4 regions of the Methylobacterium sp. TK26 genome follow, and region 4 is predicted to be linked to each of the others. Evidence: riboswitches for the same ligand, from Rfam matches in the RefSeq annotation. Region 4 holds a riboswitch; each other region holds the start of a gene.
The links. Region 4 has a riboswitch for cobalamin ahead of ACXJ1Y_RS00535 (TonB-dependent receptor). Riboswitches for the same ligand answer to the same signal wherever they lie in the genome.
Positions count from the first base shown of each region.

Region 1: it holds a riboswitch for cobalamin, as region 4 does, so the genes downstream of both, ACXJ1Y_RS05970 (TonB-dependent receptor) here and ACXJ1Y_RS00535 (TonB-dependent receptor) in region 4, are expected to answer to the same signal.
Region 2: it holds a riboswitch for cobalamin, as region 4 does, so the genes downstream of both, ACXJ1Y_RS13270 (CbtB domain-containing protein) here and ACXJ1Y_RS00535 (TonB-dependent receptor) in region 4, are expected to answer to the same signal.
Region 3: it holds a riboswitch for cobalamin, as region 4 does, so the genes downstream of both, ACXJ1Y_RS10590 (TonB-dependent siderophore receptor) here and ACXJ1Y_RS00535 (TonB-dependent receptor) in region 4, are expected to answer to the same signal.

Region 1 is NZ_CM143965.1:1,203,547-1,211,127, reverse strand. It holds gene ACXJ1Y_RS06005 (monovalent cation/H+ antiporter subunit A) at 1-694, shown strand, start outside; gene ACXJ1Y_RS06000 (Na+/H+ antiporter subunit C) at 694-1,086, shown strand; gene ACXJ1Y_RS05995 (monovalent cation/H+ antiporter subunit D) at 1,083-2,675, shown strand; gene ACXJ1Y_RS05990 (Na+/H+ antiporter subunit E) at 2,672-3,157, shown strand; gene ACXJ1Y_RS05985 (K+/H+ antiporter subunit F) at 3,154-3,438, shown strand; gene mnhG (monovalent cation/H(+) antiporter subunit G) at 3,435-3,776, shown strand; gene ACXJ1Y_RS05975 (hypothetical protein) at 3,783-4,001, opposite strand; cobalamin riboswitch at 4,269-4,464, shown strand; gene ACXJ1Y_RS05970 (TonB-dependent receptor) at 4,655-6,694, shown strand; gene ACXJ1Y_RS05965 (hypothetical protein) at 6,704-6,868, opposite strand; gene ACXJ1Y_RS05960 (hypothetical protein) at 6,996-7,277, opposite strand; gene ACXJ1Y_RS05955 (hypothetical protein) at 7,465-7,581, opposite strand, start outside.
Region 2 is NZ_CM143965.1:2,744,297-2,751,877, reverse strand. It holds gene cobN (cobaltochelatase subunit CobN) at 1-807, opposite strand, end outside; gene cobW (cobalamin biosynthesis protein CobW) at 822-1,856, opposite strand; gene ACXJ1Y_RS13280 (DUF1636 family protein) at 1,853-2,230, opposite strand; gene ACXJ1Y_RS13275 (CbtA family protein) at 2,223-2,960, opposite strand; gene ACXJ1Y_RS13270 (CbtB domain-containing protein) at 2,977-3,165, opposite strand; cobalamin riboswitch at 3,199-3,386, opposite strand; gene ACXJ1Y_RS13265 (glycoside hydrolase family 44 protein) at 3,426-5,045, opposite strand; gene ACXJ1Y_RS13260 (glycosyltransferase family 2 protein) at 5,042-5,989, opposite strand; gene ACXJ1Y_RS13255 (Gfo/Idh/MocA family protein) at 6,116-7,309, shown strand; gene ACXJ1Y_RS13250 (DUF6492 family protein) at 7,333-7,581, shown strand, end outside.
Region 3 is NZ_CM143965.1:2,193,995-2,201,575, forward strand. It holds gene ACXJ1Y_RS10575 (LysR family transcriptional regulator) at 1-826, opposite strand, end outside; gene dctA (C4-dicarboxylate transporter DctA) at 968-2,299, shown strand; gene ACXJ1Y_RS10585 (mandelate racemase/muconate lactonizing enzyme family protein) at 2,362-3,525, shown strand; cobalamin riboswitch at 4,800-5,006, shown strand; gene ACXJ1Y_RS10590 (TonB-dependent siderophore receptor) at 5,212-7,329, shown strand; partial or broken gene ACXJ1Y_RS10595 (ATP-binding cassette domain-containing protein) at 7,329-7,581, shown strand, end outside.
Region 4 is NZ_CM143965.1:108,133-115,713, forward strand. It holds gene ACXJ1Y_RS00520 (HAD-IA family hydrolase) at 1-645, opposite strand, end outside; gene ACXJ1Y_RS00525 (hypothetical protein) at 659-1,042, opposite strand; gene ACXJ1Y_RS00530 (RluA family pseudouridine synthase) at 1,162-2,472, opposite strand; cobalamin riboswitch at 2,575-2,773, shown strand; gene ACXJ1Y_RS00535 (TonB-dependent receptor) at 3,007-5,178, shown strand; gene ACXJ1Y_RS00540 (PepSY domain-containing protein) at 5,175-6,551, shown strand; gene ACXJ1Y_RS00545 (TonB-dependent receptor) at 6,535-7,581, opposite strand, start outside.

The DNA of each region.
Region 1 (7,581 bases), 1.1 Mb from region 4:
GGAGGCTTATCCGCAGGCGGGTGGGCGCAACGTCGTCAACGTGCTGCTGGTCGATTTCCGGGCCTTCGACACCCTGGGCGAGATCTGCGTGCTGGGCGTGGTCGGGCTCACCGTCTTCGCCCTGCTCCGGCGTTTCCGCCCCGCCCCCGACAGCCGCGCGCGCCCGGCCCAGCAGATCCGGCAGGACGCCTACGACCGGGGCCGCGAGGGGCGCGAACCCGGCCACACCGCCGCCGACGCGCTGATGGTGCCGCGCACGGTCATCACGTGGCTGTTCCCCTTCATCGTGCTCCTCGCCCTGCACCTGTTCCTGCGCGGGCACGACCTGCCCGGCGGCGGCTTCGCGGCGGGCATCACGCTGACCATCGGCTTCATGCTGCAATACATGGCCAACGGCGCCGAATGGGTGGAGGAGCGCCTGCGCATCCAGCCGATCCTCTGGATCGGGATCGGCCTCCTCGTCTCCGTCTTCGCCGGGGCGACCTCCTGGCTGTTCGCGCACCCGTTCCTCACCGCCGCCTTCGCCTATTGGGACGCGCCAATCCTCGGCAAGGTGCCCTTGGCCTCCGCCCTGATCTTCGATCTCGGCATCATGGTCCTCGTCGTCGGCGCGAGCGTGCTGATGCTCGTGGCGCTGGCCCACCAGTCCCTGCGGCGGACGCGGGTCGCCGAGGCCGAGCGGGAGCGCGCCTGATGGAACTCGTCCTCTCCTTCGGGATCGGGGTGCTGTCCGCCGCCGGGATCTGGCTGATCCTGCGGCCGCGCACCTTCCAGGTCGTGCTCGGGCTGTCCCTCCTGAGCTACGCGGTGAACCTGTTCATCTTCGGCATGGGGCGGCTCACCATCGGCGCGCCGCCGGTCCTCGGCGCCGGGCCGGACATCGTCTCCGTGGACGATCCCGTGCCCCAGGCCCTGGTGCTCACCGCCGTGGTGATCAGCTTCGCGCTGACCGCCCTGTTCCTCGTGGTGCTGCTGGCCGCCCGGGGCGTGACCGGCTCGGACCATGTCGACGGGCGCGAGCCGCACCCGCAAGGCCCCCATGCGGAAGAGCCCCGCCCAGGAACCCGTCCAGGAACCCGCCCATGAACCCGGCCTTGACGAACCTCGCCGTCGAGACCGCATGGTCGGATCACGTCACCGTCCTGCCGGTGGTGCTGCCGATCGCGGTGGCCGGGGCGATGTTCCTCCTCGACGAGCGCCGCCGCAAGCTGAAGGCGAGCCTGTCCTTCGCGACGATCCTCGCCCTGATCGCCATCGCCGTGACCCTCGTCGTCTCGGTCTCCGACGCGCCGCGCGTCTACCGCCTCGGCAACTGGGCCGCGCCCTACGGGATCGTCCTCGTGGCCGACCGGCTCTCGGCGATGATGCTGGCCCTGTCCTCGGTGCTGGGGCTCTGCGCGCTGGTCTTCTCCTTCGCCCGCTGGGGGCGGGCGGGGCCGCGCTTCCACGGTCTGTTCCTGCTCCTGCTGATGGGGGTGAACGGCGCCTTCCTGACCGGCGACCTGTTCAACCTGTTCGTGTTCTTCGAGGTGATGCTCGCGGCCTCCTACGGGCTGGTCCTGCACGGCTCGGGGGAGACGCGGATCCGCGCCGGGCTCGGCTACATCGCCGTGAACCTCGTGGCCTCGCTGTTCTTCCTCGTGGGCGTCAGCCTGATCTACGGCACGATGGGCACGCTCAACATGGCCGACCTCGCCCGGCGCCTCGCCGGGCCGCCGGAGGGCGAGATCGCCCTGTTCGAGATCGGCTGCGCCATCCTCGGACTCGCCTTCCTCATCAAGTGCAGCGCGTGGCCCCTGGGCTTCTGGCTGCCCCCCACCTACGCGGCGGCCACCGCGCCGGCCGCCGCCATCCTCGCGATCCTCAGCAAGGTCGGCATCTACGTGGTGGTGCGCCTGAGCCTCCTCGTCTTCGGCGAGGGCGTCTCGGCGGGCTTCGGCCAGACCGTGCTGTTCGCGGCGGGGCTCGCGACCCTCGCCTTCGGCACGATCGGCCTGCTCGCCGCCCGCGACCTCACCCGCGCGGCGGGCTACGCGGTGATGGTCTCCTCCGGCACGGTGCTCGCCGCCCTCGGCTCCGGCAACGACCGGGCGCTGGCGGGGGCTTTCTACTACCTCGTCGGCTCGACGCTGGCGGCGGGCGCCCTGTTCCTCCTCGCGGAGATCCTCCAGCGCGGGCGCGACCCGGCCGAGGCCGCCGCGCCGGTCTTCGCCGACGAGTACCGCGACCCGTTCGACGACGAGGATTCCGTCGAGGTCGGCAGCGTCATCCCGGCGGGCGTCGCGATCCTCGGCGTCGGCTTCCTGCTCTGCACGCTGATGCTGGCGGGGATCCCGCCGCTCGCGGGCTTCGTCGGCAAGCTCGCGATCTTCGTGGGCGCCGCCGGCGCGCCCTCCCCCGCCGGCTGGTGGCTGATCGCCGCCCTCACCCTGTCGAGCCTGTTCACGCTGATGCCGCTGGTGCGGCTCGGCATCCTGAACATCTGGGTGCGCGACGCGGACAAGCCGCCGACGCTCGCCCGCTCCGAGGTCGCGGCGCTGGCCGGCCTGCTCGCGACCTGCCTCGCCCTCTCCGTCTGGGGCGGGCCGGCGCTCGCCTATGCCGACGCGACGGTGGGCTGGCTGACGCAGCCGCAGGATTACGTCCGCGCCGTCCTGGGAGGACCCGCCCCGTGAGGCTCCTGCCCCATCCCTGGCTGTCCGCCGGCCTCGCCCTCGCGTGGCTCCTCCTCAACACCCCGGTGACGCCCGGCAGCCTGCTGCTGGCGCTGGCCGTGGGCCTGATCGTCCCGGCGGTGATGAACGCCCTCCAGGCCCGGCCCGTGCGGGTGAAGGCCCCCGGCGCCCTCCTCCGGCTGGCGGGGATCGTGCTCGTGGACATGGTCCGCTCGAACATCGACGTCGCGCGGATCATCCTCGGGCGGTCATCCGGCGCGCGGCGGACGGGGTTCGTGGCGATCCCCCTCGACCTGCGCGAGCCCTTCGCCCTGTCGCTCCTGTCGGTCATCCTCACGGCGACGCCGGGCACCCTCTGGGTGCAGTACGATTCCGATACCGGGCGGCTGCTGATGCACGTCCTCGACTTCACGGACGGCGAGGCATGGATCCGCCGGGTGAAGGACCGCTACGAACGTCCCCTGATGGAGATCTTCGCATGAGCGCCGCGACCATCCTCGATTGGGGGCTCGGCCTCGCCCAGGCGATGCTGGTGCTCGCCATGGCCATCGCCGCGTGGCGGATGCTGCGCGGCCCCCGCGCGCAGGACCGGGTGCTCGGCCTCGACACCTTCTACCTCAACGGGATGCTGGCGATCGTGGTGCACGGGATGCGCACCGGCAGCGGCCTGTATTTCGAGGCGGCCTTCATCGTCGGGATGCTCGGCTTCACCGCCTCGGTGGCGCTGGCCAAGTTCCTGATGCAGGGCGAGGTGGTGCAGTGACCGGCGCCGGCCTGCCCGCCTGGGCCGCCCTCGTCGTCGTCGGTCTCGCCCTGGCGGGCGCCGCCTTCTCGCTCACCGGCGCCATCGGCCTGATCCGGCTCAAGACCTTCTACGAGCGGGTCCACGCGCCGACGCTGGGCGCGACCCTCGGCATGGCGCTGATCCTGTGCAGCTCGATGCTACTCCTGTCCCTGATCGAGGGGCGCCTCGTCCTGCGCGACCTGCTGATCGGCGTGTTCCTCACGGTCACGACGCCGGTCACGCTGCTGCTCCTCGCCCGCGCCGCCGCCCACCGCGACCGGCACGAGGGGCGGCCGGGCGCGCCGCCGAAATCCTGAATGCCCTCAGCACCTGTCGCAGATGCTCTCCAGCACGGTGTCGAGCCGCTTCTGCCGCTCGGTGCGCGATCCGGGATCGACCTCCGGCGCCGCCGCGCGGCCCGGCGGGACGGTCTGCCCCACGGAGGAGCGGTAGGGCGCGTTGGCGGTGGTCTCCGGCCCGCCGCCGGTCCCCGTATAGTTGGCCGCCCCGGCGCCGCCGGGCAGGGCGAGGGTGCCCGCCACGAAAATCCCGGCTACGATACGGATTAAATGTTGTCCGGTCATGAGTATGCCCCCTCCTGACGACTTGAGACGAACGCGATGATGGTCAAACGACAGTGTTATGGGGCTGTTCCCGGCCCGCCGTGCTCCGCCGCACATGTCATCGGGGCGCCGATACTGCGGAGGGGGCCTGCCTTCACCAGTCACGGCTCCCGCCTCATCGCGACCGGGAAAGCACAGTGCCCCGGGAAATGGCGGCGACCGCGTTGACGCCGCCGGCCGCCTCTCCGTAAGCTCGGCTTTGACGGTTCCCCTCGGGGATCAAAAGGGAACGCGGTGCGGGGCGACCCGAATCCGCGGCTGCCCCCGCAACTGTGAGCGGCGAGCCCGGCACCACCACGTCACTGGATGAGTCTCATCCGGGAAGACGGTGCAGGGGCGGCGACCCGCGAGCCAGGAGACCTGCCGTCAGTCGTGGTCACACGCGAAACGCGTCGGGCGGGGTGTCCTGGCGGGTGTCGAAGCGCCGGGCCGTGGGGCCGGGCGCGGAGAGTCCTTCGCGGTGACGTGCCACTGCCGCCCCTGAGGCTCCCGTGATCCGTCCCACACGCCATGCGTTGCGTGCCGCCCTCGCCCTGTCCGGCCTCGCCGCCCTCCCCGCGCCGGCCGCCGCGCTGGAGGCGACCCTCGACGAGATCTCCGTCAGCGCCGAGCCGGCTGCGCCCGCCGCGAGCGCTGCGAGCGCCGGCTATGTCGGCGGCACCACCGGCATCGGCGGCCCGCTCCTCACCGTGGATTCCGCCAGCGCCGGCCTCGTCTCGGGCGCCGCGATCAACAGCCGGCCGGTGACGCGCCCCGGCGAGGTGCTGGAGGCGGTGCCGGGCCTGATCGTCACGCAGCATTCCGGCGAGGGCAAAGCCAACCAGTTCTTCCTGCGCGGCTTCAACCTCGACCACGGCACCGACATCGCCCTGTTCCTCGACGGCATGCCGCTCAACATGCGCACCCATGCCCACGGCCAGGGCTACGCCGACATCAACTTCCTGATTCCCGAGCTCGTCGGGGCGGTGGAATTCCACAAGGGGCCGTATTTCGTCCGCGACGGCGATTTCGCCTCCGCCGGATCGGTGCGGATCGACTATCTCGACAGCACCCCCAAAAACCTCGCGCTCACCTCGATCGGGAGCTTCGGCTACAAGCGGGCCCTGTCCATCGCCTCGGCGCCGCTGGCCGAGGGCCGCCTCCTCATGGCGGCGGACGCGCAGCTCTACGACGGGCCCTGGGCGGTGCCGGATGCGCTGCGCAAGATCAGCACGGTCGCCCGCTACAGCCAGGGCACGGCGCTGGACGGGTTCTCCGTCACCGGCATGGCCTATGCCGCCCGCTGGACCGCCACCAACCAGATCCCCGAACGCGCCGTCGTCTCCGGCCAGCTCGACCGTTACGGCACGCTCAACCCCACCGATGGCGGCGACACCTCGCGGTTCTCCCTCTCCGGCCGGTTCAGCGCGACGGACGACACGGGCGTGACGCGGGCCTCGGCCTACCTGGTCCGCTCGCAGCTCAACCTGTTCAACGATTTCACCTATTTCCTGAACGACCCGGTCAATGGCGACCAGTTCCACCAGCTCGACCAGCGCATCATCAGCGGCGGCGAGGCGCTGCACATCTTCCAGGGCGACCTGTTCGGGCTGCCGATGGAGAACGAGGTCGGGATCCAGACCCGCACGGATTCGATCCGCGTCGGCTTGTTCAACACGACGAACCGGCAGTTCCGCTCCGGCATCCTCGACGACCGGGTGCTGGAGACGAGCGGGGCGTTCTACTTCGACAACCGCGTGCGCTGGACCGACTGGCTGCGCACCAGCCTCGGCTTCCGTGCGGACGGCTATTACGCCAGCGTCGTCTCGGACACGCCGGCCAATTCGGGCAAGGCGCGGGACGCGGTTCTGAACCCGAAGCTCGGCCTCGTGCTCGGGCCATGGTGCGACACCGAACTGTACCTCAATTACGGCGGCGGCTTCCATTCGAACGACGTGCGCGGCGTGACCGCCACCGTCGATCCGACGAGTTCGCTGTTCGCCACCACCCGCTCGCCCTTCCTCGTGCCCTCGACGGGCTACGAGATCGGCCTGCGCAACCGCTCCATCGCGGGCCTGGAGACGAGCCTTGCCCTGTTCCGGCTCGATTTCGCCTCCGAGAACCTGTTCCAGGGCGACACCGGCACGACGGAGCCGAGCCGCCCGACCCGCCGCTTCGGCGTCGAATGGACGAACCGCTACGCAGTGACGCCCTGGCTCTCGCTGGAGGGCGACCTGACGATCACCAATGCCCGGTTCTCGGATGTCGATCCGGTGGGCAACCGGGTGCCGGAGGCGCCGACCACCATCGCCTCGGCGGGCATCACCTTCGGCGAGCCGCTGGGCTGGTTCGGGTCGCTCCGCTTCCGCTATTTCGGGCCGCGCCCGCTGATCGAGGACAATGCGATCCGCTCGCGCCCGACGGCGCTCCTCAACGGAAGGGTCGGCTACAATTTCGAGAACGGGGTCAGCGTCTCGCTCGATGTGCTGAACCTGACGAACAGCCGGTCCGACCAGGTCACCTACGCCTACGTCTCGCGCCTGCCCGGCGAGCCGACCGAGGGGCTGATCGACCGGGTGTTCCACCCCGTGGAGCCGACCGCCGTGCGCCTGACCATCGCCGGTCGGTTCTGACCGGGCGCCCTACGGCTTGGGCGCCTGGGCCGGCGGTGCCGACTGGTCGGTCTGCGGCTCCATCTTGGTCGTGTCGGCCTTGGTGGGGGTGTTGTTCTGCGCCTTCTTGTCGTCGCAAGCCACGAGGCCGCAGGCGAGCAGGGCGACGAGCGCGAGGGGCTTCAGGGCGTTCATGGCGTCCTTCCGGATCGGGCGGGGGCGTGAGGAACGCAGGCCGGATCGCCGCCGTTCCCGGCGCTCATGTCCGCCGCCCTTGCGGGATCTGTGGCTGCGCGTTGCCGATTCAGGGGCCGGCGGGCTGCTAGCCATCCCGGCCGAGAACCTCGGCGGCATAGCGGGACCGGGCGGCGGCGTCCGGCTGTCCGCCGTCGCGGGCGCACCATAGGGCGAACGCGTCCGGCTCGATCGGAACGCGGACGACCTCGACGCCGCTGCGCTGGACCTCCCGCTCCATCTGCTCGGTCGCGATCCGCCACGTCTCATAGGCCGGCGGGAGCCGCGCGCCGTCGAGGAGGCTCGCACGCAGCGCGTCGTAATTCTCCGGGGCGTACCACGGCAGGCCGATACGGCGGGGGCGGGTCATCGGGACTCCGGGCGGAGGGCCTTAACAAGGGCGGTTCCGGCGCTGCCGCCGGCATGTGCCGGCAGCAGCAAGAATCCGGCCCTCGTGCATCGATCGAGACGAAGGCGTCAGCCGTGTCTGAGAAAAACCGATGCAATAACAAGAAGATAGGTCAGAGACGCATCAACGGAGTGAGTGCGTCACTGCCCTAGCGCCGCTGCATCTCCCGCCGCTCCTCACGGCGCTCCATCCGCTCGTCCCGGCGATCCCGCTCCGGATCGACGCCGAGGACGCCGCCGACCGTGCCGGTCGCGGCCCCGACCGC
Region 2 (7,581 bases), 1.9 Mb from region 4:
GGTGGCCGCGATCACGATGTCGGGCCGTCGCGCGGCGAGCGCGGCCTCGACGGCGGCGACCGCCTCCGGGTCCTTCAGGCTCGACACGGCGAGGACCATGACGCCGATCCCGCGCTCACCCAGCGCCAGGGCCAGCGTGTCGAAGGGCGCCGTATCCCCGCCGAGCACCGCCGAGCGGTACACGAGGAGGAGGGCGAGGGGTTCGCCCGCCATCGGCACCACGCTCCGCCCCGCCGCCAGGGCCAGATCCAGCGTCACCGGCCCGCAGCCGGCGCAGGAGGGGAAGCCTCGCGGCAGGGGCTGCGGCGGGGGCACCGGGCCGCCACCGTCGAGATGGGTCGCGAGGCGGTGGAACAGGCGGCGCAGATTCTCGGGGCCGCCGGCACGGAAGTAGCCGTCGAGGTCGTCGGCCAAGGCGGCGTCGGTGCTGAAGGCGGCGAGGCGCGGGTCGGGCCGGTCGTCCCCCGGGAGGACGGCGAGCACCACGCCATGCGCCCGCGCAGCCTCGGCACAGCGCTCGACGCCGTAGCGCCAGTAATCGAGCCCGCCGAGGCAGCGGATCACCACCGCGCGGGCGCGGGCGACGACCTTCTCCACGTAGAGATCGACGGAGAGCGGATGCCGCAGCTTGGCGAGCTTGGCCAGCCGCAGCGAGGGCAGGTCCGGCGCGGCGGCATGCGCGCGTGCGAGTCCGGCGAGGTCGCTGTCCGTAAAGGACAGGATCACGAGGTCGCCCGGCTCCTGGCCGAGATCGATCGCCGCCTCGCCCTCGTCGAGGGAGACCGTATCGACGCGCAGGAGGTGCATCGCGCCTCCTCGGCTTATCCCGCCAGGGCGCTGGCGACGGCGTTCTGGTCGAAGCCCTTCAGGCCGATCACCACGAGGCGCCCGTCACGGGCCTCGCCCGCGCGCCAGGGCCGGTCGAAATGGTGCGACACCCGGCGACCCACGCCCTGCACCACGAGGCGCATCGGCTTGCCCTCGACTTCCACGAAGCCCTTGATGCGCAGCACGCCCTCGGTCTCGGCCGCCTTCTCGACGCGGGCGGCGAGGTCGCCCGCCGTCACGGCGGCGCGGACGGGCAGCGCCACGGTCTCGAAGTCGTCGTGGTCGTGGTCCTCGCCCTCGCCGTGGTGCGAGGGGCGGTTGGCGAGGTCGTCCTCGGCCGCCGCGCCGAGGCCGAGCAGCACGCGCGGGTCGATCACGCCGTTGGCGGTCTCCACCACCTTCACGGCGCGGGGCAGGTGGCCCTGCACCTCGGCCCGGACCTTGGCGAGGCCCTCGGCATCCATCAGGTCGGTCTTGTTGAGCACCACGAGGTCGGCGCAGAGGAGTTGGTCCTCGAACACCTCTTCCAGCGGGTTGTCGTGATCGACGGAGGTGTCGGCCGCGCGCTGGGCGGCGAGCGCCTCCGGGTCCTCGGCGAAGGCGCCGGTCGCGACCGCAGGGCCGTCCACCACCGCCACCACGCCATCGACGGTCACGCGCGAGCGGATCGCCGGCCACTGGAACGCCTGGACGAGGGGCTTCGGCAAAGCGAGGCCGGAGGTCTCGATCAGGATGTGCTCCGGCGGCTCGGCGCGGGAGAGCAGGGTTTCGAGGGCCGGCACGAAATCGTCCGCGACGGTGCAGCAGATGCAGCCGTTCGGAAGCTCCACGATGGAATCCTCCGTGCAGCCCTCGATGCCGCAGGCGGCGAGGAACGAGCGGTCGAAGCCGACATCGCCGAACTCGTTGACGAGGATCGCGAGCTTGCGGCCCTTCGCGTTCTCCACGACGTGGCGGACGAGGGTCGTCTTGCCGGCGCCGAGGAAGCCGGTGACGATCGTGCAGGGGATCTTCGCGACGATGGTCATTCGGCGGCCTCAGGCAACGGGGGAAACGGCGGGATGCGGGCGATCACGCCCGAGCGGAATTCCTTCGGGCGCTCCCGCCAGGGGACGATCCCGTCCGGGGTGCCGGCATAGGCCCTGAGGCCATCGAGGATGGTGGTCGCGGCGGCCTCCGCGTCGAGGTCGCCGTAGATGTAGGTCCAGCGGTTGGGCGACGCCACGGCCACCGTGCAGGGCCGCTTGCAGACCGAGAGGCATTCCACCGGCTCGACGCGCAGGCCCTCGGCCCGTCGCGCCAACTCGGCATGGAGGCGTGCCCCGGCGCGGGGTCCCTCCGGGTCGTCGCCCTCGCGCTTGCAGGTGGTGCAGACGTAAAGGGTCGTGACGGGCTCAGGCATGACGGCGCCTCGCCGGGCCGACATTCTGCCACGCCCAGCCGAAGCCGAGGCCGATCATGGCCCAGAACACCGCGCCGATGGCGAGCGAGCGCGCGGCGAACTGCGCCGCGAGGGCGGCCGGCAGTTCCGATGCGCCGTCGGGCGGTGGCGGCGCTCCGGCGATGTGGGGCCCGGCGATCAGCACGAGCCCGCCCAGGATGGCGATGAACGACCGGCGCACGCCGATGAGGTAGAGGCCCATCGCCGTCGCGGCGGCGGTCATCACCCACCACGCCTGCCGGGCCAGAAGCGGCGCCGCCTCCTGCCCCGGCAATTCCGGCGGCAGGCCGAGGGAGGGCGCCAGGGAGACGCTGGCAAAGCCGGCCAGCGCGAAGGCGAGGCCGGTCTGCAGCGTCGGCTCGCGGCCACACGCGATCAGCACCGCGCCGAGCATCAGGGCGTAGCCCACGCCGCCGACGAGGGTCGCGAGGCCGGTGAAGGCCATGCGCTGGAAGCCGGGGGCGGGCTGCCATTCCGGTGCGGCATCGGGCGCCGCGTGGTCGTGGCCCGCATGGGCGAGCACGATCGGCAGGGCAGGGGGCAGGGCCTGTGCCGCGCGGCTGGGCTCCCGCTGCTCGTACTTCTCCGCCTCGATGATGAGGGGAGAGGTCAAGGCGAGTTGCAGCCCCGTGGCGACGACAGCCGCGAGGAAGCCGGCGGCCAGCGCCGCCGACAGAAGGCGAAGGATCATTCCTGGCGCGTTCGCGTCAGTGGCAGGGGAAGTTCTGGGCGTGCCGGAAATCGTGCGCCGCGTTGTGGAGCGCGATGGCCGGCGAGAAGCCCGCCATGAACACGAGGCCGAGGCCGAGGAACGCCGCCAGCGCGGCCGCCATCAGGCGCTCGTTGGCGCGGGTGGCGACGGGGGCAAAGGACGAGGACTGCGTCGTGGTCGTCATCTGGGCTCTCCAGCCGCCCCACCGGCGGCGTTGTGAAAAGTCGGGATGACGGCAGGTCTCCTGGCTCGCGGCTCGGCGCGCCCACCGCCTTCCCGGATCGCTCCGGTGGCTGCTGGCAGGCGCTCGCCGCTTACAGTTGCGGGGGCAGCCGCGGGGTCGGGCAGGCCCTCACCGCGTTCCCTTTTCACCCCTCTCGGGGCACCGTCATCCGCCCTGTGTAGACGGAGTCCGTGCCCGGCACAACGGCGACGACAACCCGATCAACCGGGCACGACCACGCAATGCCGGGCCGAACGCGCCGGCAGCGTCAGGCGCAGGGTGCCGCCGGAGACGGGCTCGGCCGCGCCCAGGGCGGCCATCTCGGGATGGCGGGCATCGAAGCCGTACTGCGTGAGGCGCGAGGCCGGCAGCGGTCGCTCGAAGGCGATCTCCACCGGCCGCGTCTCGGCCGCGCGGTTGATCGCCACGAGATGCAGTCTCGCCCCGTCCGTGCCGGCCCGGACGGTGAGGCCATCGGGCCGCGCGGCCTCGACGGGCAGGGCGTTGTCGGGGAAGCGGCCGCCTCGGCCGTCGTAGTTGCGATAGAGCCGGAAGGCCGTCCCGAGCCAGCCGGCGAGGGACCCCCAATGGGCGGTGAGCAGCATCTCGGGCCGGGCGAACCGCGCGAGGGCGTCGGCGAGGGCGAGGCCGGAGGCGAGTTGGCCCGCGCCGCCGTAATTGTACTCCGTCACGGCGGTGCGCGTGCCGGGGAAGTTCGCCGCCGTCAGCCGTTCGAGGCTCGGCATCAACGGCAGGGCGAGGCCGCCCTCGTTCGACACGGGCAGCGCCTGCGAGACCCAGCTCGCCTCGCGAAAGCCCGGCTCGGTAAGGGAGCGCGGCGCATCGAGCAGCGGCCCGGCCAGGGCCGGATCCTCCGTGCGGAACAGGGTGCCCCGCTCGCTGAACGGATACCAATGCACGTCGAGGGCATCGAGCAGGCGCTTGCCCTCGCGCTCCGAGGCGAGGCGGAAGGCGTCGAGATACGCGGCCAGGAAGCTGCCGTGCTGCCGGAAGGCGTTCCAATCGGGGGCGTTCTGCAGGCTCACCATCCCCGTGGTGCCCCAACTCGCCGGGCCGATCACCCAGGCGTCGGGATCGATGGCCTTGATCGCCCGCGCCGCCTTGATCGACCGGGCCAGCAGATCCGCGATCCGCACCGGCTGACGCACGATGCGCGGGTGCTGTGTCGCCCAGAGGCCGGGCTCGTTGTCGAGGATGTAGCCGCGAATGCCCGTGGCGCCGGAGGCGGGGCCGTAGCGGGCGACGAGCCGCGCCAGGAGGTGTGGGATGTCCGCGACGCGTGGGTCCACGGGCGCGGAGGCGTCGCGCCGTCCCTCCCACGAGACCGGCACGAAGCGCGGGGAGGGGGCCGCTCGGTCGGCCGGGACGGGGCCGTCCTTGTCGGCGGCGACGTAACCCGCGAGCGGCAGGGTGACGATGCTGCGCGCGCCCATCGCCAGCGAGGCGCCGTGCATCGCCGCAATCACCGCGCCGGGCACGCCGCGCTCGGCGGGGGGCAGGCCGAGGCTCTGGCTCAGGAAATCGCCGTTCGCCTGCTGCCAGTCCTTGCCGGCGTTGCAGGCATTGTTGGTCCAGTTGTAGCTCGTGGCGAAGTTGCCGCCGAACCGGCGCAGGGTGACGCCGGCCGCCCGGTCGAGCTCCGCCGAGCGTGGGCCGCCGTCGAGGGTGCCGATCTCACCCGAGCCGTAGATCAGCGGGCTCACCGGCACCGGGTCGGCACCGTTGCGGACTCGCACGCCCAGCGGCTCGCCCGCACGGGAGGGGCCCGCCCAGATCGTCGCCCCGGCGCCCGCGAGCAGCGCCCGGCGGCTCGGCCTCACGAGACGAGCCCGGACCCGTAGAGCGATCCCCGGAAGCGGGTCATCCAGAACACCTTGCCGAGGCCGCCGCAGGCCGCGATCCGGTGGTGGCGCGCGGCGGGCGGGTTGATCGGCTTCAGAAGCAGCGACAGTACCCCGGAGATGATGGTCTGCGCGACGCCGACCAGCATCCACCGCGCTACCTCCAGGCGGCGGCGGGGGGAGGCCATCTCATGTACGAAGGTGCGGATCTGGCCACTGAGGAAGCGGCGGCGGCGGACATAGGCCCAGTCGAGACGGCGCGGGGGCACCCATTCCGTCACCTCGGCGGCGGCCGCCCAGCCGAAGCGCCGCCCCTCGTGGACGAGGCGCTGCAGGAACAGGCTGTCCTCACCGCCGATGCTGTTCAGCCGTTCCTCGAACGGGCCACCGGGGATCGCGCAGACGGAGGCCGCGAAAAGGGAGTTGTTGGTGCCGAGATAGGCGGCGCGGTGGGTGACGTCTCCCCCGTCCTCGGCGGTGACGCCCCGCGCGAAATAGGCCGCGAAGGGTCCGATCTCGCGGTCGTCGTCGGCCCGCGCGCTCACGGGGCCGAACACCGCATCGTAGGCGCCCCGGCGGGCGACGGCGAGGAGCGCCGCCAGCCAATGCGGCCCGCCGGTCTCGTCGTCGTCGATGAAGGCGATCCACTCGCCCCGCGCCGCCGCCACGCCGGCATTGCGCGCCGTGGCGATGCCGGGTTGGGGCACGGAGACGTAGCGCACCGGCATGGGCGCGCCCTCGGCGAGGCGCTCGATGAGGGTGCGGGCATTGCCGTCGGAGGAGTTGTCCACGACGACGATCTCGGCCCCCGTGTCCGGCGGCAGGCGCTGCGCGAGGATGCATCCCAGGGCGCGCTCGAGCGCCTTATGACGATTCAGGGTGGGGATGACCACGCTGACCGCGACCGGCTCGGTTCCGGGCATACCGTCTCCGATGCTCCCTGAGAAGTTCATTAATAGATAACCGGCGAGTTATAATTTGTACGCCGTTGCGACTTATTCCAGCCGGAAGTAAAGTCGGCATCTGATATCGTGAGATCAATACCGCATTTGCGCGTTAATTTCTCCGACAATGGTAAACGAAATGCTGTAGACGGCGCCGGGCGGACAAGAATCGCGTTCGTCGGCTGCGGCTATGTCGCCGATATGTACCGGCAGTGCCTCGATCTGCATGCGGACGGGCTCGATCTGATCGGCGTCTACGACCGTGACCCGGAACGGCTCGCCGCCTTCGCGCGCACCTGGGGCGACAGGGCCTTCGGCTCGCTGGCCGAACTCCTGGCCGAGCCGGGCGTGGTCGTGGTGAACCTGACCGATCCGGAGAACCACGCCCCCGTCACCCGCGCGTCCATCGCGGCGGGTCGGCACGTCTATTCGGAGAAGCCCCTCGGCCTGACGCTGACCGAGGCGCGCGGCCTCAACGACGCGGCGGCGGCGGCCGGCGTGCGCCTCGCCGCCGCGCCGAGCAACATCCTGGGGGAGCAGGCGCAGACCCTGTGGCGGGCGGTGCGGCAGGGCGCGGTCGGGCGGGTGCGGCTCGTCTATGCCGAACTCGACGACGGCATGGTCCACAAGGCCGATTACCGGAACTGGATCAGCCGCAGCGGGCGGCGCTGGCCGGCGGAAGGCGAGTTCGAGACCGGCTGCACCTTCGAGCATGCGGGCTACGTCGTGACGCTGCTCGTGGCGATGTTCGGGCCCGTGCGGCGGGTGACGGCCCATGCCTCCCTGCTGATCCCGGACAAGGAATGCGACCAGCCGGTGCATCCGGCGCCGGATTTCTCCTGCGGTCTCCTGGAGTTCGACGGCGGCATCGTCGCGCGGGTCACGAACTCCATCGTCGCGCCCTACGACCACCGCCTGCGGATCGTGGGCGACCGTGGGGTGCTGCAGGTCGAAGAGCCGTGGGATTTCGCCGGCCCCGTCCGATTGAAGCGCACGGCGACGAGCCGGCTCGATCGCTTCCTGGAACGGCGCCTGCCGTTGCGGCGGGGCAGGGTGGTGCCGCCCGCCCGTCCGGTGCCGTTCCGGGCCGGGCGCGGGCGTCCGCCGATGGATTTCATGCGCGGCATCCGGGACTTCGCGGATGCCATCGCCTCCGGCGCGCCGGGGCGGATGGACGCGGATCTCGCGGTCCACATCACCGAAGTCACCGAGATGCTGCAGCACCCCGAACGCTTCCCGCGCCCGGCGCCGGTTTCGTCCGCGCCTGGGGCGATGCGGCCGATGGAGTGGGCGGTCTGACGACCCGCAGGAGAACGCGACCCGTGGACGTTCCAAGCCCCCCGACCCTGATCACCCTGTCTTTCTCGGGCGATCTCGATTGCTGCCGCCTGCTCTGCGAGACGGCCGACCGCTTCGCCCCCGCCGGGGCGGCGCATCTCCTCGCCGTGCCGGCGGCGGACATGCCCTTGTTCCGGCCGCTGGCCGGCGGGCGCCGGGCGCTCGTCCCGCAGGAGGAATTACTGCCCGGCTGGCTGCGCAAGCTCCCCCTGCCGGGGCCGGAATGGCGGCGG
Region 3 (7,581 bases), 2.1 Mb from region 4:
GCCGGATCTCAATAGGCACGTCGAACTGCTTGGGTCCGGCGCGCACGAGCCGGCCTTGCGCCAGATCTTCGGCCGCCACAGTACCTGGCAGCCACGCGATCCCATGTCCTTCTCGTGCCATCGTCGTGAGCGTTGCCGCGAGATGTGAGGTGAAACTGGTTGCGGTGTAGGTTGGCTCCCCGAGCTTGCAGGCTGCCAGGATGCGGCCGAGCCCTGACGCGGGGCTGTACGCAAGACGGGGAACCGGTTCGTCTGGCGAGCCGGGCAGCGACCATGTTCCGCTTCCGTCCGCCCGAGGGGCACAGAGCGGCATCAAGACATCCTCGCCGACCCGGACGCTCTCGAAGCGCTCGGTTTCGAACCGGATCGGTGCGTCCGAGTGAAAATGACAGAGCAGGAAATGCACTTCCCCGGCGAGCATGATCTGCTCGCAGGCTTCCATGCTATCCGAGACGAGGTTGAGCGTTCCAAAGACTTTGGATCGCATCAGCTCCCGAATCCAGGCAGGGAAGAACGTGAACGACAGGGCATGGGTCGCCGCAATCGACAGGGTGACCGTGTCCCGCGCGTCGATCGCCTGCGTGTCCCGTCGCGCCCGTTCCAACTGACGTATCAGTTCCTGTGCCGCCGGCTGGAAGTGGGCGCCCGCTGGGGTCAGGCTGGCGCCCTGCGTGCTCCGCACGAAAAGCGCCGCCCCAATCCAATCTTCCAGAGCGCGGATACGGCGGCTGAAGGCCGGTTGCGTCACGTTCCGAGCATCGGCGGCACGCGAGAAGGTTCGCTGCTCGGCCAGAGCCAGGAAGTCCTTCAGCCAATCGAGATCCATGTCGATGCCGTTCGCGCATAGGGCGAACCGAACATGGCATTGGCTGTCTAGACGTGTCCAGGCGTAAAGCCTCCATCAAGCTCCCAAGAGAGGAGACGGTCGGCTCGCCGCATCATCGGCGACTCAATGGAGGGTTCGCTGATGAGAATGTGGCTGAGCAGGCTCTACATTCAAGTATTCATCGCCATCATACTCGGCGGTCTGATCGGGTATTTCTTGCCAGACGTGGGCATCACCCTGCAGCCGCTGGCAGACGGCTTCATCAAGCTGATCAAGATGCTTCTCGCGCCGGTCATCTTCGGCACGATTGTCGTCGGCATCGCCAAGATGGGTAACCTCAAGGAGGTCGGTCGGATCGGCGTCCGGGCGCTGATCTACTTCGAGGTCGTCTCGACCCTCGCGCTCGTCATCGGCCTCGTCGTCGTGAACGTCATGCAGCCCGGCGCCGGGATGAACATCGATGCCACGCATATCGATGCCGGCGCCATCGCCGGCTACGCGAAGCGGGCAGAAGCCCAGCCGGGCTTCGTCGGCTTCCTGATGGACATCATCCCGACGACGATAGTGGACGCCTTTGCAAAGGGCGCGATGCTGCAGATCATCCTGATCTCGGTGTTGCTGGGCATCGCCCTGGTCCAGGCGGGGGAGCGCGGCAAGCCGGTTGTCGCAGTCATCGACAGCCTGCTCGACGCGCTGTTCCGCATCGTCGCGATGGTGATGCGCCTGGCTCCAATCGGCGCCGGTGCCGGCGTCGCCTTCACCATCAGCAAGTACGGGTTCGGCACCGTCTGGTCCCTCGCCTACCTGATGCTCGGCGTCTACGCGACCTCGATCCTGTTCGTCGGTGTGGTCCTCGGAGCGGTCTGTGTCTGGACCGGGTTCTCGCTCGTGAAGGTGCTCAGCTACTTCAAGGACGAGATCCTGATCACCTTCGGCACCTGCTCCACCGAGGCCGTCATGCCGCGCATGATGGCCAAGCTGGAAAAGCTCGGCTGCGAGAAGTCGGTGGTCGGCTTGGTGCTGCCCACGGGCTACACCTTCAACGCGGACGGCACCTGCATCTACCTGACCATGGCGGCCATCTTCGTCGCCCAGGCCACGAACACGCCGCTTGGGCTCGGCGACCAGCTCGTCGTCCTCGGCGTACTGCTCCTGACTTCGAAGGGGTCGGCCGGCGTCGCCGGTGCCGGGTTCGTCACCCTCGCCGCGACCCTGTCGAGCATCCACACCGTCCCGGTCGCCGGCCTGGTCCTGCTGCTCGGCGTCGACCGCTTCATGAACGAGGCCCGGGCGGTCACCAACCTGATCGGCAACGCGGTCGCCACCATCGCAGTCGCGAAATGGGAAGGCGCCTTCGACCGCGCCAGGGCCGAGGACGCCTACCGCAACCGGGCATTGGTCGCGGCCGAGGACGTCCTCCCGGACACCGAGGCCGGGCATGCCCTGCCCAGCCCGGTTGCCGTCGCTCACTAGGCCCGGCGGTCCACGCCAGCCCTTCAACCCGACCAAACCTTCATAACCCAGGGAGAACAGCCATGCGTATCGTTGACGTCTGCGAGGTCACCAAGCCGATCTCGTCCCCCATCCGCAATGCCTACATCGACTTCTCGAAGATGACGGCGAGCCTCGTGGCGGTGGTCACCGACGTCGAGCGCGACGGTCGCCGGGTCGTCGGCTACGGCTTCAACTCGAACGGCCGTTACGGCCAGGGCGGCCTGATCCGCGAGCGCTTCAAGAACCGCATCCTGGAGCTGGAGACCAAGGACCAGCTGAACGAGGCCGGCGACAACCTCTGCCCCCATAAGCTGTGGGCGGCGATGATGACCAACGAGAAGCCCGGCGGCCACGGCGAGCGCTCGGTGGCGGTGGGCACCCTCGACATGGCCATCTGGGACGCAACCGCCAAGATCGCCGGCAAGCCGCTGTTCCGGATGCTCGCCGAGCAGAAGGGCGTCGAGGCCAATCCGCGCGTCTTCGTCTACGCGGCCGGCGGCTACTACTACCCGGGCAAGGACGACACCCAGCTGCGCGCCGAGATGCGCGGCTACCTCGACCGCGGCTACAACGTCGTGAAGATGAAGATCGGCGGCGTGCCGATCGACGAGGACCAGCGCCGGATCGAGGCCGTGCTCAAGGAGATCGGCTCCGAGGCCCAGCTCGCCGTCGACGTGAACGGCCGCTTCAACCTCGAACAGGGCATCGCCTACGCCAAGATGCTGCGCCAGTACCCGCTGTTCTGGTACGAGGAGATCGGCGACCCGCTCGACTACGCCCTCCAGGCCGCCATCTCCGAGTTCTATCCGGGCCCGATGGCCACTGGTGAAAACCTGTTCTCGCACCAGGACGCGCGCAACCTGCTCCGCTACGGCGGCATGCGGCCGGACCGGGACTACCTGCAGTTCGACTGCGCCCTGTCCTACGGCCTGGTCGAGTACCTGCGCACCCTCGACGTGCTGCACCAGTTCGGCTGGTCGCCCTCCCGCTGCATCCCGCACGGCGGCCACCAGATGTCGCTCAACATCGCGGCCGGCCTCGGGCTCGGCGGCAACGAGAGCTACCCGGACCTGTTCCAGCCCTACGGGGGTTTCCCGGACGGCGTGAAGGTCCAGGACGGCCACATCGTGATGCCCGAGTTGCCGGGCATCGGCTTCGAGGGCAAGTCCGACCTGATCAAGGTCATGCGCGAACTCGCAGAGTAAGCGGATCCGACCGGGCGGCATCCCCAACGACCGCCCGGTCCCGTTCCCTGATCCATGCGTCGATGTTCATTCGTGAGATCGCACCGGCAGACGTCATTGACCGATGACGAGTGGGCCGTCCTGAGCGCTCTGACCGACGATTTCGTGAGTACGTCGGTCATCAAGATCCGGGCGGGTATCCCCAGCACCGAGCGGAACACCCGGGCTTTGAGTGCCTGCCTCGCGCTGGAGAGAAGGAGTTTGGTTGAGCGCGCCGGCTCCGGTCGGCGCTCGACGTTGCGCTGGCGTCGACGATCAAAAAGCCCTTAGCCGTTCAAGCCAACGTCTGGTTTCAATGGTAATCGGCTCAGGCGCAGATAGACCGAAATCAACCGTGAGCAGTTCTTTCGCACTCGGCCCACCCCAGTCTTGCAAGCCCCGCGTCGATGCTCCCCAAAAGCGGTCATGAGTTAGCCGTCCGGCGACTTCGCTTCGGGATGGAAAGCTAAGTTCAAAGCTGATTGGACTGAACTCAAGGTCTATTATTTTGGCGATAATAATTCACGTATCATATTACCAGCTGGAATGCGGTTAGGTATCCTTAAGAAAATTGTCTGTTCTATCTTTTATGGTCTGTTGAGAATGAATACAAAAAGACAAAAGGCGGCGGCATACCGGCTATATCTACCGATAAGTCATATCATGCCTGCGGTGTCATACTCGCCAATTTTTGACGTCGCGATTAAATAAGAAATTTAATCAATAGCCTTTGGACTAATGATGGTTCGTGCTTTCCGCAATTGTCCGCTGCCGTCTTAAACCAAATGGGCAGCTATCCACCCCACCCGGCCGTTCATCCGTGTCCCTCGATCAGGCCGGACTTTGCAAAAGTCAAAATACCCGTTCACTTATTATAAAACGGCAAATCTAATATACCTCGTATTAGATTAAAATTCATATTTCATATTTATGAAAAATTTTTCAGGGGGATTAGAATTGTATTACATCAAAAAATTTGGAGGTTACAAATAACTAAATATTTTTACGAAGGCGACGAGGCGGCTGATAGATGCTAGCTGGAACGTTGAAACAATAGATGCGGCGAGACCGAGGCTGTTTTCTTCGACCCGGCCACAACACTCTCTCGCAGCAGTTCTCGTTTGCCTCTGATGAGTCCATCGCGCAAACGTGACGGCATCGCCGACATTGCGAACGACTATGTGGTTATTATGCCACAATCATTCCAACAATGTTACAATGTTGCATGCACCCGTTGACGACGATGGCGTTCATGGCGAGTATCGATCGGCCAAGGTTCTTCGGGTTTCGACCCGGAGCTAAGACGGGAATTCGGTGAGCTTCTTGAAGCAAAGCCGAAGCTGCCCCCGCAACTGTTAGCGGCGAGCGTTCGCCACCGATGACCACTGGTGCTTGCACTGGGAAGGTCCGGCGGGGGCTTTGACCCGTGAGCCAGGAGACCTGCCTTCGGCATGTTGACGTCTCTCGGGCGGGGTGCCCGACGGAGCGTGCCGTGTCGCCGTCTCGGAGGCGACGCGGCCCGTATTCCCGTCGCCCCCGCTCGGCAACAGCGAGTGTGTGGTGGCGACCTCTCAACGTCCGTCCCTGAGCGAACCCGGACGAATCACGCAGCGTTCGGCGCGGGCTTCGCGGGCCCGGCGTCGCAATCAGCGCCTCGCCTTCGCTGCGGTGCTCTCGACCGGCCTTCCCATCGAGGATGTGCGTGCGCAGGAAAGTGTGACGCTGGAGGAACTCTCGGTCGAGCAGGTCGGCGAGGGCACCGCCCGCACGACGGCGACCGGGCGCGGGACCATCGGCCTGATCGGCCCAACGCCGGGCTACGGAGCAGGTACGGCCGTCAGCGCGACGCGCACCGCCACCCCGCAGATCGACGTGCCGGTGGCCGTCTCCGTGGCACCGCGGGAGGCGATCACCGACATCGCCGCCACCCGCGTAGACCGGGTGTTCAATTATCTGCCCGGGGTCGCCCAGCAGAACAATTTCGGTGGTCTGTCGATCTTTAGTTACGCGATCCGCGGCGTGACCACCTCGGAGATCTACAAGAATGGTTTTCCCCTCAACCGCGGTACGCCGCCCCCGCCCGACGCGCAGAACATCGAGCGCATCGAGGTTCTGAAAGGCCCCGGCGCGGCCCTGTTCGGGCGCAGCGATCCCGGCGGCCTCGTTAATCTCATCACCAAGCAGCCCACCGCCGAGCGGTTCGTCGAGTTCGGCAACCAAGTCGATTCGTTCGGCCTGACCCGGGGCACCATCGATGCCGGCGGCGCCCTGAACGAGGATGGGACGGTCCTCTATCGCTTCAACCTCGCGGCGCAGGGGGCGGGCAGCTTCCGCGACTTCGTAGACAGCGACCGCCTGCTCGTGGCTCCGGTGGTGAGTTGGCAGGTGACGCCCGACACGCGCATCACGGTCGAGGCCGAGTTCGTGAAGAACCGCATCGTCTTCGACCGCGGCGTGATCGCGATCAACCGGCAGCTCGGATTCCTGCCGCTCTCGCGCTTCCTCGGTGAGCCCGGTCAAAGCACTGTCCAGAACAACAACTCGCTGCAGGTCCGCGTCGATCACCGCTTCGATGAGAACTGGCAGATGCGGCTCGCCGCCTACTTCAACACCGGCGATCTGGAGGGCGAATCAGCCGAGATCCGGGCCATCGCCGCCAACAACCGTACCGTCTCGCGCGACCGGAACATGCGCGACTACCGCTGGGACGTGGCGGTCGGTCAGGCCGACCTGATTGGGCGGTTCGACACCGGCGGCATCGGCCACACGCTCCTCCTCGGCATGGACCGGGAGAGCACCGACAGCCGCGTCCTCTATCTGCGCTCGAACTTCCGCACGAGCCCCTTATCCCTCGACATCTACTCGCCGGTCTACGGGCAGGCGCTGCCGCCGATCACCATTCCGCGCAATAACATCGAGCGCATCACCAATACCGGCCTCTACGCCCAGGACGAGATCGTCCTGAGCCCGGAATGGCGGGCTCTGGTCGGCGTGAGGCTCGACATCTTCGAGCAGTCCTTCCGGGAGCGCATCCCGCGCAGCCAAGTGGACCAGGCACACGTGGCGGCCTCGCCCCGGGCGGGCCTCGTCTACCGGCCGCTTCCCGAGCTCGCCTTCTTCACCAATGTCGGCACGAGCTTCCGGCCCAATATCGGGCCGGACGCCGCCGCCGTGACGCGCGGAACGGCGCTGCCGCCCGAGACCGGCCTCGGCTACGAGGTCGGCGCCAAGTCGGAGCTGTTCGGCGGCAACCTGCTCCTCACCGCCGCCGCCTTCCATGTGGAGCGGGAGAACGTGCTAACGCCCGATCCGGCGAATTCCGGGTTCTCGCTCGCGGCGGGCGCCGTGCGCAGCCAGGGCTTCGAGTTGACGGCCCAGGGGCAGATCACGCCGGAGCTGAAGCTGCTCGCCGGCTACGTCTACGCCGATGCGAGAGTGACCAAGGACAACGTGCTGCCCGTGGGCGCGCCCCTCGTCAACGTGCCCCGCCATTCCGGCAGCCTGCTCGCGGTCTACGAACCGGGGGGCGAGTGGCGCGGCTTCGGGATCGGCGGCGGCGTGCGGGGCGTCGGCGAGCGGGCGGGCGACGCGGCCGGAACCGGCTTCACCCTCCCGGGCTTCATCGCGGTCGATGCGCTGACCTATTACAAGTTCGGCAATGCCCGCGTCGCGCTCAACGTCGAGAACATCTTCGATACCGCGTATTACGAGAGCTCCCTGAACGTCTTCCGCGTCTATCCGGGCTCGCCCCGGCGGATCACCGGCTCCATCACGGTGCGCTTCTGATGGCGGCGGGGACGGACGAGCCCTTGCTGGCGTTGCGGGGCGTGACGAAGCGCTTCGGCACCAGGACCGCCCTCGACGGTCTCCACCTCACCTTGCGGGCGGGGGAGGTCTACGCCTTGCTCGGCCCCAACGGCGCGGGCAAGACGACCACGATCAACCTGATCCTCGGCTTCCTGAAGGCCGAGGCGGGGGACGTCCTCGTGGGCGGGATTGACGCTGCGGCGTCTCCCGTCGCCGCCCGCGCGCTGACGA
Region 4 (7,581 bases):
GAGGCCGAGCAGCGGTTCCAGCGCGGCGGTATTCTCCACCACCGTCACCGCGCCCGCGCGGAGCAGGGAGCCCGGCGCGTGGTAGCCCCAGGCGACCCCGATGGGCACGACGCCCGCCGCCACCGCCATGCCGATGTCGTAGGTCGTGTCGCCGATCATCACCGTGGCGTCGGGGCCGGTGCCGGCCTCGCGCATGGCCTGATGGAGCATGCCGGGGTCGGGCTTCGACGGCGCGTCGTCCGCCGATTGCGTCGTGACGAAGCGGCCCTCCCAGCCGTAATGCTCGATCAGCCGGTCCACGCCCCGGCGCGACTTCCCCGTCGCGATGCCGAGCATCACACCCGGATTCGCATGGAGCCGGTCGAGCAGATCGGCCATCCCGGGAAACAGCGGCTCCTCGTGTTCCGGGTCCAGGCGCAGGCGGTTGTAGGCGAGCTTGTAGGCTTCGGAGAGTTCGGCCACCGGCCCGTCCTCGCCGACGAGGCGGCGGAAGGCCTGCGGCAGGGACAGCCCGACCACCGACAGGGCGATGCGCCGCTCCGGCGCGGGCAGGCCGACTTCGGCGAAGGCGACGCCCTGCGCGGCGACGATCAGATGCTGGCTGTCGACGAGGGTGCCGTCCACGTCGAAGACGACGAGCCTCATCGGCAGCCCCTTCTCATGGCTTGCGAACGGGAGCGGGCGCGGGCGCGGCGGCGGGCGCCTGCTGCTGCTGCTGATGGCGGGCGCGCTCGTAGCCGAGGCGGCAGCGGATGAGGAAGCGCCGCCGCTTGCCGCCGCGATAGCCGCGCTGGTGCGAGGCCCGGTTGCAGGCGGCATACGAGCGCCGTCGCCGGTCGCGGCTGCCGACGACGGGTGCCCCGGCGGCCCTGGGCTCGGCGCGGGCGGCGGGTACTTCCGCCTTGGCCGGTTCCGCCTTCGCGGCCTCGGGTTTGGACGCCGTCGGCTTTTGCGGTGCCGGCACGGCTTCGCCCGCCGCCGCATGGGCGAAGGGCGCCGTCAGGCACAGGGCGGCGAGGCAGGCCAGAGTCGCGAGCTTCATGTCCCAGGGTCTCGACCGTCGGATATCCCGGCAGGCAGGCGCGCGGCCGAGCAAGGCAGCATATGAGGCGGGCGGCGCCGTTGCCAAGGCATGGCCGCCCGCAGGAGCCCTCGGGCCGATCAATCTTCGGGTGCGTCCACCACCGGATCGTACCGGTTGGCATCGAAGCCGAGCAGGTTCCAGCTCTGCTGCATGTGCTGCGGCAGCGGGGCGCTCACGTCCACGGGCTTGCCCGTGCGCGGATGCGGAATCACGATCCGCCGCGCCAGGAGGTGCAGGCGGTTCTGGATGCCGCCGGGCAATTCCCAGTTCTCGACCGAGAAGTATTTCGGGTCGCCGACGATGGGATGGCCGATATGGGCCGCGTGGGCGCGCAACTGGTGCGTGCGCCCTGTCACCGGCTTGAACGACAGCCACGACAGCTTCTGCGCCACCTGATCGACCGTGGCGTAGTAGGTGAGCGCGTGGGTGGCGCCCTCCTCGCCGTGCTTGGCGATGCGCATCCGCGCGTCGGCATCGGTAGGCTCGTCCTTCGCGAGATAGGTCGAGACCCGGCCCTGCTTGACGCGCGGAACCCCGGCGCAGAGCGCCCAGTAGATCTTGCGGGCGTTGCGAGAGCGGAAGCTCTTGGCGAGCGTCGAGGCGGCAAGCCGCGTCTTCGCGATGATGAGGCAGCCCGCCGTATCCTTGTCGAGCCGGTGGACGAGGCGGGGCTTCTGCCCATCCGGCCCGATCAGCGATTCGAGGAGGCCATCGACGTGGCGGACGGTGCCCGAGCCCCCCTGCACGGCGAGGCCGAAGGGCTTGTTCAGCACCATCATCTCCGCATCCTCGTACAGGATGAGGTTCCGCAGGAAGGTGGCGTCGTCCGAATCGCGGGCGGCGTTGCGCGGGCGGTCGTTCGGCTGGTCGAGGCGGAGCGGCGGCACGCGCACGCTCATGCCCGGTTCCAGCCGGTCGTTCGGCTTGGCGCGCTTGCCATCGACCCGCAGCTCGCCCTTGCGGACGATGCTCTGCACGCGGGTGAAGGGAAGCTGCGGAAACCGCGCCGTGAGGAAGCGGTCGATCCGCATCCCCGCCTCGTCCGTCTCCACCGTCAGCGTCTGCACGCCGGAGGCGAGGGTCGCCGAGGCCTCGGCCCGCTGCTCGCGCTTGGTCGGGCCGGGGGGCGGGGGAGGGGCCACGGGAGCCGCCTTGGGCTTCGGCTTCGCCGCCTGACGCGGCTCGGGCGCGGCCGTGGGGATCCACGGCGCGCGCTCGCCCGCATCGTCGCCGCGGGCGCGGGCGGCGCGCTCGGCGGCATCGCGGGCGCTGGTGCGCGGGCCGGTGCGGGCGCGGTCGGCACCATAGGGCGGCTTGCGGCCTGGCCGTCCATCGGGGCGGCCATTGCCGCCGGAAGGGCCGCCGCGGCGGGGAGGTCGTGTGGTCATGATCTTCCTGGAATGCCCGCCGCATAGCATCGCGCGGCGCACCCGGCAAAGTCTTCGCCCGGGAAAGCCCCCGCGCGAGCGTTGACGCGGGGGGAGTGCGTCGCCTAGCGTGGCCGTGACGGTTCCCCTTTCGGGGATCAAAAGGGAACGCGGTGTGGGGCAACCCGAAGCCGCGGCTGCCCCCGCAACTGTAAGCGGCGAGCTTTTCCACCATTCACGTCACTGGGCCAGTTCGCCCGGGAAGACGGTGGGACGGCGACGACCCGTGAGCCAGGAGACCTGCCGTCAGCAGTGGTCACACGCGAAACGCGCCGGGCGGGGTGTCCTGGCGGGTGTCGAAGCAGCGCCCTGAGTGGGGCTGCCGAGGCCTCGTTCGCGGTGACGTGCCACAGCAGCGCGCCCGCGTCCGCCATGCCCGCATCCCGTCCATCCGCAACGGTTCCGCCTGAACTCGTTCGCGGGCCTGGACATGTAATGTTGTTACATTGCATCTGGGGCAAGGCCGGCATCCGCCGCGCCGGAGTCCGTTCACCGATGTTCGTTTTCCGTTCGAGACGCCGCCTCTTCGCCGTCGTCGCCCCTCTCGTCGTCGTCGCGCCTGCCTCCGCGCAGGAGGCCGTGACCCTCGATCAGCTTTCCGTGGAGGGGGAGGGGGGCGTCAGCCTCACCCGCGCCTCGCCCACCGGTCTCAACCTGCGCACGCCCGACCGCACGGCGAGCCGCCTCGGCCTGACGCCGCTCGAAACGCCGGCCAGCGTCGACATCGTCTCCGGCGAGACGGCGCGCCTGCGCGGGCAGGACACGATCGCCGACGCCGTGACGCAGGACGCCACCGGTATCACCACCATCGCCTCGCCCGGCAACGGCAACGGCGCCTTCACGAGCCGGGGCTTCGCCGGGCCAAACTCGATCCAGCAGCTCTACGACGGCACGCGCTTCTATGTCGGCGCCGGCACCGTGACGTTCCCGTTCGATACGTGGAACGTCGAGCGCATCGAGGTGCTGCGCGGCCCGTCCTCCGTGCTCTTTGGGGATGGGGCCATCGGTGGCATCATCAACGTCGTACCGAAAAAGCCGACCTTCGTGCCCATCAACACCGCGCGGGCGGTGGTTGGCTCGGACGGGATCGCGCGCCTCGCCCTCGATTCGGGCGGCGGCATCGCGCAGGCCGAATACGGCGACACCTTCGCCTACCGTTTGAACGTCAGCGGCAACCGGGCGGATGGCTGGCTCAATCAGGCGGGCGACTTCCGCAACCTCGCGGTATCGGCGGCGCTGCTGTTCCGGCCGAGCCCCGACCTCGCCATCACCCTCTCGCACGACCTCGGCTATCAGGAGCCGATGCGCTACTGGGGCACCCCGCTGGTCGAGGGGCGGATCCCGGACCTGATCCGGTTCAACAACTATAACGTCCGCGACCCGAAGATCACCTGGGCGGACAACTGGACCGCGCTGAAGGCCGAATGGTCGCCCACCGCCGACATCACCATCCGCAACACGGCCTACAGGCTCACGAGCCGTCGCCATTGGCTGGACGTGGAGCAATACGCGTTCAACCGGGGCACCGGCCTCGTGGACCGCTCCGACTATTTGGAAATCTACCACAATCAGGAGCAGGTCGGGAATCGCCTGGACGCCACGTTCCGGGGCGCGCTGTTCGGTCGGCCGAACGACGTCTCCGTGGGCTTCGATGTGAACCACATCGACTTCCGGCACACGAACAACTTCTATTTCGACCAGAGCACGAGCGTACCCCTCGTCGGCTACGATCCCGGCCTGTTCCCGCAGAATGGCCGGGCGATCCCGGCCTATGCCACGCAGACCAATCAGGCATCGTTCTTCGCCGAGGACAGGCTGGTCCTCACCGACAAGCTGTCCTTCCTCACGGGCGCGCGCCTCGACCTGCCGACGCTGCAGCGGCAGGACCTCCAGACCGGCGCGCAATTCGAACGCAGCTTCCAGGCGCTCGGCTACCGGTTCGGCCTCGTCTACAACCCGACGCCCGACAGCGCCCTCTACGCGCAATACAGCTACGCCACCGATCCGGTCGGGAGCCTCATCACGCTGTCGCAATCGCTCGCCGGCTTCAAGCTCGCGACCGGTGACCAGATCGAGGTCGGCGCCAAGGGGCTGGCCTTCGACGGCGCCCTGGAATGGACGCTCGCCGGCTACCGCATCGTGAAGGACAACCTGATCTCGCGCCTGCCCGGATCGTCGGCGGTCGGCGTGCAGGTGGGGAGCCAATCCTCGCAGGGCGTCGAACTGGCGCTGGGCTGGCGGTTCACGCCGGGCTGGCGGCTCGACGGCAACCTCGCCCTCCTGCACGCGCAATACGACAGCTTCGACCAGATCGTGAACGGCGCGGCCGTCTCCTATGCCGGGCGGCAGCCCATCGACGTGCCGGAGCGGGTGGCGAACCTGTGGCTCACCTGGGAGCCGACCCGCGACTGGGCCGTGCGCGTGGGCCTTCAGAACGTGGGCGAGGTCTTCAGCGACTTCGGCAACACCGCCCGGCGCCCCGGCTACAACCTCGTGAACCTCGTCCTCGACCGGCAGGTCACGGCGGAGTCGCGCCTGTCGCTGCGGGTCTACAACCTGTTCGACAAGGTCTACGCGATCAGCGGGAACGCGGTGAACGGCGTCGGCACCAACTGGCTGCTCGGACGCCCGCGCTCCGTCGAGGTCGCCTACACGGTGAGCTGGTGAAGGCCGTCGGCAAGCGGGGCAAGCGCTGGCTGATCCTGGGCCATCGCTGGCTCGGGATCGGCACGGCCCTGCTCTTCGCCCTGTGGATCGGCTCGGGGCTGGTGATGCTCTACGTGCCGTTCCCGCGCCTCGACGAGGCGGAACGGCTCGCCCGCCTCACGCCCCTCGACTGGGACCGGGTGAAGGTCGGTCCCGACGCCGCCCTCGCTCTGGTGAGGGCGACGGAAATCCGGCTGGACATGCGCGGCGACCAACCGGTCTATCGCCTCGCTGCACCCGATGGAGGGCGCGTCACGGTCTCGGCCGAGACGGGCGAGCGGCTCGGGCCCATCGGCCCGAACGAGGCCGCGCGCACGGCGGGCGGCGGAGCGGTCGAGCGGGTGTCGCGCGACCAGTGGACGGTCACGGCGCGCTACGATCCCCTGCGGCCCTTCCTGAAGGTGGCCTCCGGCGATGCGGCGGGCACCGAAACCTATGTCTCCGAGCCGACCGGCGAAATCGCCCTCGTCACCACACGCTGGCAGCGCGGCTGGAACTGGGTCGGGGCCGTAATTCACTGGGTCTACCTCACGCCCCTGCGCGCGCGGCCGGAGGCATGGCGGCAGGCGGTGCTGTGGCTCTCCGGCGTCGCGAGCGTCACGGCGCTGACCGGCCTCGTCATCGGGGTCTGGCGGATGCGCCTGCGGCGGCGCTATCGCGGCGGGGCGGTGAGCCCCTATCGCGGCCTCGCCCTCTGGCACCACACCTTCGGCCTCGTCGGCGGAATCGGGCTCGCCGGGTTCATCGTGAGCGGCTGGCTCTCCATGAACCCGAACCGCTGGTTCTCCTCGCTGTCCGTGCCCGACGAGATTCGGGTGGCCTATGCCGGCGAACCCGGTAGCATCGGCCTGTCGCCCGACGACCTCCGGCGAGGGCCGGAGGCGAAGGCCCTGCGCTTCACGGCGATCGGCGGGCGGTGGTTCGTGGTGCGCGATGGAATCGCCGCCGGCCTGGACGACACCACCCTCACTGCCGCCGCATCCGTGCCCGGCGGCAGGCTCGTCTCGGCCGAGCGGATCACGGCCTACGACGCCTATTGGTATCCCCACGGCGACCCGCGGCCCCTGCCGGTCCTCCGCCTGATCTACGACGACCCCGCCGGGACGTGGCTCCACATCGATCCGCGCGACGGCGCGCTGCTGAACCGGCTCGACCGCTCGGGCCGGGTGAACCGCTGGCTCTTCGACGCGCCGCACCGCCTCGACCTGCCGGGCCTGACCCTGCGCCCCACCGGCCGGGAGGCCGCGCAATGGGGGCTCAACCTCCTCGCGATGGGCATCGCGGCGACGGGCCTCGTCGCCGGCTGGCGGCGGCTCGTCAGAACCGCGCGGTGAGGAACAGGCGCACGTTCCGGCCGGGCAACAGGATCTCGTCCTTCTTGAACGAGGCCGCGTTGCGGATATCCGCGTCGAGGAGATTGCGCCCCTGCAGGCCGAGGGTGACGGAGGTCGCGCCGTAGACCTTCGGATCGAGGGGGGCCGTGTAGCTCACCTCTGCGCGCAGGTCGTCGTAGCCGGCGGTCGGCGTCTCGAACGGGGCGATGCGGCGCTGGTCGAAGGCGTGGAGCAGGTTCACCCGCGCGAACCACCCATCAGCCCGCACATAGACGCCGCCGCCGACGCGGTAGGGCGGAATGCGCGGCACGTTGGTGCCGTCATCGAATTGCGCGCGCACGGCATCGAACTGCGCTTCCACACCCGCGAACCCGTCGCCGATCGGCAGGATGTCGTATTGGCCGATGATCTCGGCGCCGTAGAACGTCGCGTTCTGCTGCTGGTAGACGATCTGGCGATTCTCGGTGCCGGTGCCGCAGGACGCGAAGTCGTCGTCGCAGAACAGCCCCGTATAGTTGCGGTAGATGAAGCCCGTGTAGCGCGTGTAGTAGCCGGTGGCATCGAGGCGCAGCGGGCCGACCGCCCGGCGGATGCTCGCCTCGATGGTGCGGGCGCGCTCGCGCTTCAGGTTCGGGTTGCCGATCTCGAACGTCGCCGTGGCGTCGTGCGGCCCCTGCGAGAACAATTCGTAGCCGCTCGGGCCGCGCTCGACATAGGAGCCGGTTAGGCTCGCCACGAAATCGAAGGGCAGGTCCTGCAGGGCGCCGAGGCTGATGCTCTTCGGCGCGAAGCGGCGGGTGCGGGCGTATTGGAGCGGGTCCTGCCCGTCCACGGGAAGGAAGTTGTCCGGGAACTGCGCCGCCGTGCCGGAGATGCGGTCCACCTCGTAGCGGCCCGCCGCCTGCAGCCGCGTGCCGGGCCGCAATTCCAGTTCCTCGAACAGGTACACCGCGTTGGCGCGGGATTCGGTCTTCGGCAGGAAGGATTCGAGGGCGGTGTTGATCACCCGCCGGTCGGATTGGAAGCCCAG